DNA from 3 places in the Leclercia sp. S52 genome. Region 3 is predicted to be linked to each of the others. Evidence: predicted binding sites of a transcription regulator. Region 3 holds the regulator's gene; each other region holds the start of a gene.

Region 1 (2,270 bases), 1.4 Mb from region 3:
GCGGGATATTCGCTCGCCCAGTGCTGATAATGCTCGCGCGGATAGTGGCACAGCGCGCGTTCCGGCCCGCCGTGGATCTTCTTCTCCGCCTGCTCATCGCCCGCCAGCCCCTTTTCGGTGAGGGTGAGTTCGCCGTCAACCTGCAGTTTGGCAATCGCGCTCGGGCGACTGCCGTCGTAATCCCTTATTTTTCCGGTAAATACGTTAACGGGGTAGTTCATCGCGACTCCTTACGCAGATTGTGGGTATAAAAAAAGCGAGTCATCAGACTCGCTTCTCACAGGCGGCTTTGCAACCTTATTTTTTAGCGGCGAAACGTGCTGCTGCTTCGTCCCAGTTCACCACGTCCCAGAAGGCTTTGATGTAGTCCGGGCGACGGTTCTGGAATTTCAGGTAGTAAGCGTGTTCCCACACGTCCAGGCCCACGATTGGGAAACCGGATGCGCCAGAGATTGCTTCACCCATCAGCGGGGAGTCCTGGTTCGCGGTAGAAACCACAGCCAGTTTGTCGCCTTTCAGTACCAGCCACGCCCAGCCAGAGCCGAAACGGGTAGCAGCGGCTTTTTCAAACTCAGCTTTGAAGTTATCAACGGAGCCGAAGTCGCGCTCGATAGCGGATTTCAGGTCGCCCTGCAGGGTGGTGCCAGTTTTCAGGCCTTTCCAGAAGAAGCTGTGGTTAGCGTGGCCGCCCGCGTTGTTACGCAGAACGGTTTTCTTGTCAGCTGGCAGTTGATCCAGTTTGGTGATCAGCTCTTCAGCAGGCAGGCTGGCGAACTCTGGCAGGCTTTCCAGCGCCGCGTTGGCGTTGTTAACGTAAGTCTGGTGGTGTTTAGTGTGATGGATTTCCATCGTCTGCTTGTCGAAATGCGGCTCAAGGGCGTCGTAAGCGTACGGCAGGGATGGCAGGGTATAGCTCATAATCATCTCCATTATTGTCGGGCGGCAAACGTGTTAATGCCGCGTAAGCAGTTGGTTCATTATAGTTAATTAAATGATATTGAAAATGTTTATCAATGCCGTAGTTTTAATAAGGATATAACTTTTCGTTATGTGACTGATCTGGCGGGGCGTGCGGTGGACCTCAGGGACGAGCGGGCATTCTGTTACGCCGCGTGATGGCTGCGGTGACGCCACTGAACCGGGGTCATCCCCACTTCGCGGTTAAACACCACCGAGAAGTAATTACTGTCCTCAAAGCCGCACTGCATGGCGACTTCGCTGACCATCAGCTCGGTATGTTGTAGCAGATACTGCGCGTGGCAGATGCGCAGCTGGCGCAGGTAGTGGTTCACCGTCATGCCGGTCTGGGTGCGGAACTGCTGGCGCAGGGCGCGCTCGCTGCACTGCTCCTGCTCGCAAAACTTCTCCAGCACAAAGCTGCGGTTCAGGCTGCCCGCCAGGGCGGTGATCAGCTTATCCAGCAGCGCTTCCGGCTCGCTGGCGGCGGGGTTATCCGGGGCGTAGCGGTAGCGTTTGAGCATGATCGTCAGCTGGGCAAACAGCAGCTCGGCCATATCGAACGCGTGGGGATCGTTCTTCAGGCTCTCCTGCTCCAGCTGAGCGATCACCGGGCGCACCTGCGCCATGCCGTTGCTGCCCAGCCGCCAGTGCGGGGCACCGCGCGCGTTAAGAAAGCCCGGTATGTTCGCTCCCCAGTCCACGTTGAGCTTCAGCCGGTCGGGGCAGTAGATGATGTTCTGCAGCACCAGATCGTTGACCGAGGCGTAGGAGTGTTTGTCTTCCGCGCGGATATAAAACAGGTCGCCCCGGGTGATGCGGTAGGGGCGATCGTTGAGGATATGCAGTCCGTTGCCGCGCCACACCAGCACCAGCTCGCAGAAATCGTGGGTGTGTTCGGCAAAGACATTTTGCGGATAGCGGTCCGCGACCGCGACGGCCTGGGCGGCGGATGCAAAAAAATCGGCTCTGCGAAGAATCAACTGTCCAGCCACATCACAACCTCTACCCGGGAACAACCTGACATTATTACCCGGTTTGCGGCAATAAAACGGTGATTTTCCTCGCGTTACTGAAGCGAGGCATCCCGGCCCTGGCGAATGTCGCGCGGGGACCAGTCAAACTCCCGGCGAAACAGGGTCGAAAAGTGGTTACTGTCGCCAAAACCGCAGCGATAGGCTATATCGGTGACGCTCTCGTCGGTATGGCGCAGCAGGTGGCGCGCCTTGATCAGCCGCAGACGGTTCAGGTAGCGCTGGGGCGTCTGTCCGGTGTGCTGTTTCAGCTGGCGATGCAGGGTGCGCAGCGAGAGA
Region 2 (2,270 bases), 680 kb from region 3:
TGCTGCTCGTCACGACTTACTACCGCGGTGGTGTAAAGCAGAAGGCCGCGCAAGCGGCCTTTTTTTCTTTTCCATCTTGTTGAAATAGCGCGGATTCCCGAAGGGCCGCAATTTATGTTAATTCGCTCATCAAAATTTATGAGACTATTCCTATGCTCCTTCAAGAGCTAAGCCATGATGAGTGCCGGAGATAAGCGCCGGATGGAGCAAGAAACCCTTAAGGTTACCCCCGGTAGTCTTAAGGGTTTTCTTTTTTTACACGTTTTTAAAAAAACAAAAGGCCGCATCCGCGGCCTTTTGTTTACCTTCAATAATCGTCTCTTAGATCCTGCATGGCGGACAGAATGACCAGGCCGGTAATGACCACGGCAAGGGTGGCGGTTATCAACAGTGCAGTGAGCATATTCCCTCCTGATGCTGACCTTATATGGCAAGGATAGCGCACCCGGAGGCTATCAAGAGCCCACTCCGGGGCTCTTTCAGAATCCACTTACAGGTAAGAGCAGCCAGAGGGGCACTGACCCTATCCCAATAATTGGTATTTTCTATACATATTTTGCATTTATCCCGTTCAGCCGCGAATTAACGAAAAATTCCTCTTATGATCAATATGTTGAGTAAATGTGATCATCCCTGTTAACCCCCGTAGCAGGGTCTATGCTTAATGAAAGTAGCCAAAAAGGGCGGTTAAGCCGAATGCCCCTGCAACTGAGGGGTTGAAGTGATAATCATTATCACTAACATGGTGTTATGCCCTGGGGGCGCAATACAAGAGGTGGATTTATGCAACAGCATTCAGAAACATTTGATCCGACAGAATTTGCGTGGCGTGGATTGTCGCTTACGCCTGCCGCCGCGGCGCACATCCGCGAACTGGTGAGCAAACAGGCAGGCATGCTGGGCGTGCGGTTAGGCGTTAAGACCACCGGCTGCGCCGGGTTTGGTTATGTGCTGGATACCGTCAGCGAACCGGCTAAAGACGACCTGCTATTCGAGCAGGACGGTGCCCGACTGTATGTGCCCTTGCAGGCGATGCCGTTTATTGACGGCACCGAAGTGGATTACGTGCGCGAAGGCTTAAACCAGTTATTCAAATTCAATAACCCGAAAGCCCAGAACGAATGCGGCTGCGGCGAAAGTTTTGGGGTATAGGCGGTATTATGTCTCGACATACTGAAGCAACTGACGACGTCAACACCTGGTCCGGCGGCCATATTAATTACAAAGAGGGCTTCTTCACCCACCTGCAGACCGATGAGCTGGCAAAAGGGATCAATGAAGAGGTCATCCGCGCGATTTCCGCCAAGCGCAACGAACCAGACTGGATGCTGGAGTTCCGCCTGAATGCGTTCAACGCCTGGCTGGAGATGGAAGAGCCGCACTGGCTGAAGGCGCACTACGATAAGCTGAACTATCAGGATTACAGCTACTACTCTGCGCCCTCGTGCGGCAACTGCGACGACACCTGCGCCTCTGAGCCCGGTGCAGTGCAGCAGACCGGGGCCAACGCCTTTTTAAGCAAAGAGGTGGAAGAGGCCTTCGAGCAGCTCGGCGTGCCGGTGCGCGAAGGGCGTGAGGTGGCGGTGGACGCCATCTTCGACTCCGTCTCGGTGGCTACCACCTACCGGGAAAAGCTGGGCGAACAGGGGATCATCTTCTGCTCCTTTGGCGAAGCCATCCACGATCACCCGGAACTGGTGAAGAAGTACCTCGGCACCGTGGTGCCGGGCAACGATAACTTCTTTGCGGCACTCAACGCGGCGGTGGCCTCCGACGGCACCTTTATCTATGTGCCGAAGGGCGTGCGCTGCCCGATGGAGCTGTCGACCTATTTTCGCATCAACGCCGAGAAAACCGGCCAGTTTGAACGCACCATCCTGGTGGCCGATGAGGGCAGCTACGTCAGCTATATCGAGGGCTGTTCCGCCCCGGTACGCGACAGCTATCAACTGCACGCGGCGGTAGTTGAAGTCATCATCCACAAAGACGCCGAGGTGAAATACTCGACGGTGCAGAACTGGTTCCCGGGGGATAACAACACCGGCGGCATCCTTAACTTCGTCACCAAGCGCGCCCTGTGCGAAGGCGAAAACAGCAAGATGTCCTGGACCCAGTCGGAAACCGGCTCCGCCATCACCTGGAAGTACCCGAGCTGCATTCTGCGCGGGGATAACTCCATCGGGGAGTTCTACTCGGTGGCGCTCACCAGCGGGCATCAGCAGGCCGATACCGGCACCAAGATGATCCACATCGGTAAGAACACCAAATCG
Region 3 (2,270 bases):
TGAAGGCTTCATCGATCAGTATTTTGCCAAAGCCAGCTACAAGCTGGATATCATCGGCGGCCCGCTCTCTACCAGCTATCAGTTCTACGGCACGCGTGATAAAGCCGACAGCGGCACCGTGAACGATATCTACGACGGTACGGCATGGCTGCAGGCGCTGACGCTGGGTTACAAGGTCGGCCAGGTCGATTTACGTCTGGAAGGGACTTACGTCAAGGCGGAAGGGCAGCAGGGCTACTTCCTGCAGCGTATGACCCCAACCTACGCCTCTTCCAACGGGCGTCTGGACGTGTGGTGGGATAACCGCTCCGACTTTAACGCCAACGGCGAAAAAGCGGTCTTCTTCGGTGCCATGTATGACCTGAGCAACTGGAACCTGGCGGGCTGGAGCGTCGGCGCGTCTTACGTCTACGCCTGGGATGCGAAACCGGCAGACTGGTTAATCAACAGCGCCGGTCAGCGTGAAGATATCGCCTCCAACAAGATCAAGGAATCTGCCTACAGCCTGGATGCGATCTACACCCTGCAGGACGGTCGCGCGAAAGGGACCATGTTCAAACTGCACTTCACGCAGTATGACAACCACTCCGATATCCCAAGCTACGGCGGCGGTTACGGCAACATCTTCCAGGATGAGCGTGACGTGAAGTTTATGGTTATCGCCCCGTTCACCATCTTCTGATGACAAGCCAGGCGGGGACGATCCCCGCCTGACTGGAGACCGCTATGCTGAAAAAAATCGTACTGGTTGCGGTGCTGGCATCAGGACTGGCCGCCTGCGCACAACCCCAGACCCAGAAAGAAGACACCCGTCTGAAAGAGGCCTACAGCGCGTGCATCAATACCGCTGAAGGGTCACCAGAAAAGATCGAAGCCTGTCAGAGCGTGCTGAACGTGCTGCGTCAGGAGAAGGCGCACGAGCAGTTTGCGACTCAGGAAACCGTCCGGGTGGCGGATTACCAGGCCTGTATTCAGGCGCGTAAGACGGGTAACAATCAGGATGTGACCAAAAACTGCGATAAGATTTGGCAGGAAATTCGTAGCAACAACAACGCGAAGTAATCTGCTGTTTGCCACACCCAGAGCCCGTAGGCCCGCGTAAGCGTAGCGCCACCGGGCTCTTTTTTTTGCCTGTAAAAGGCAAAAAAAAAGCCAACCGTCAGGTTGGCTCAGAATCAGTGCAAAGATTATTTCGTGTCGTGCGCGTGGTCATCTTCGCGGCAGTCGCCTTCGGCACAGTGGCCGTACAGGTACAGACTGTGGTTGGTCAGACGAATGCCATGACGTGCGGCAATTTCGCGCTGACGTAATTCGATGGAATCATCGCTGAATTCGATCACTTTGCCGCAGTCGAGGCAAATCAGGTGATCGTGGTGATGCTGCTGCGTCAGTTCAAACACGGATTTACCGCCTTCGAAATTATGACGCGTAACGATGCCTGCATCGTCGAACTGGTTCAGTACACGGTAAACGGTAGCCAAACCAATCTCTTCGCCCATGTCGATCAGACGCTTGTATAAGTCTTCCGCACTGACATGATGGTTATCCGGACCCTGAAGCACTTCCAGGATTTTTAACCGTGGAAGCGTGACTTTCAGTCCGGCCTTCTTTAATGCGGTATTGTTGTCAGTCATGCGGAATCTGTCCTGTTGCTAAACGATTCACTTCTAAAGAAGAAGTGACAGAAAATGCACCTGGGATAATGCGTCTCATTATAGAACTGCCATGACGTAATGAAAACTGCAAGTCTCAAGTAAAGTATGCTTATAAAAACGTGGTACCGCCAACAAAGTTGTTACAAGGTTCCCCGTTTACTCCTGGATCATTGTACAGGTATGGCAGCAAAAGTTAAAAATTTGTAGCAATTATTTTGATTGGTATTACCTATCGATGCGGCGCAACTTTAGCGTTGCGCCGCGACATCATCAGGCATTAAGGATGTCGTCGAGGTGCAGCTCTTCGCGAATCTGTTTTACCCATTTGTCGACGCGTTCAGCGGTCAGTTCCGGCTGGCGATCTTCGTCAATGGCGAGGCCCACAAAGTTATTATCATCGGCCAGACCTTTAGAGGCCTCGAAGTGGTAACCGGCAGTTGGCCAGTGGCCTACAATCACCGCGCCGCGTGGCTCTATGATATCGCGAATGGTGCCGAGGGCATCACAGAAGTACTCTGCGTAGTCTTCCTGATCGCCACAGCCGAACAGGGCAACCAGCTTGCCGTTAAAGTCGATCTCTTCCAGAGACGGGAAGAAATCGTCCCAGTCACACTG

The links. The regulator Fur, encoded in region 3, represses iron uptake genes when iron is present. The targets are predictions, from matches to a motif close to ATAATAATGAGAACNACTATCAA.
Region 1: a site for Fur is predicted at 992-1,014, ahead of sodA (superoxide dismutase [Mn]). Genes of this name have one in related genera too.
Region 2: a site for Fur is predicted at 722-744, ahead of sufA (Fe-S cluster assembly scaffold SufA). Genes of this name have one in related genera too.

Annotation. Positions count from the first base shown of each region.
Region 1 is NZ_CP152474.1:4,820,265-4,822,534, forward strand. Features, by position in the region: gene yiiM (6-hydroxyaminopurine reductase) at 1-221, opposite strand, end outside; gene sodA (superoxide dismutase [Mn]) at 298-918, opposite strand; gene rhaR (HTH-type transcriptional activator RhaR) at 1,104-1,952, opposite strand; gene rhaS (HTH-type transcriptional activator RhaS) at 2,027-2,270, opposite strand, start outside.
Region 2 is NZ_CP152474.1:2,009,183-2,011,452, forward strand. Features, by position in the region: gene menI (1,4-dihydroxy-2-naphthoyl-CoA hydrolase) at 1-36, shown strand, start outside; gene sufA (Fe-S cluster assembly scaffold SufA) at 784-1,152, shown strand; gene sufB (Fe-S cluster assembly protein SufB) at 1,161-2,270, shown strand, end outside.
Region 3 is NZ_CP152474.1:1,324,935-1,327,204, forward strand. Features, by position in the region: gene chiP (chitoporin) at 1-682, shown strand, start outside; gene chiQ (ChiQ/YbfN family lipoprotein) at 727-1,062, shown strand; gene fur (ferric iron uptake transcriptional regulator) at 1,188-1,634, opposite strand; gene fldA (flavodoxin FldA) at 1,926-2,270, opposite strand, start outside.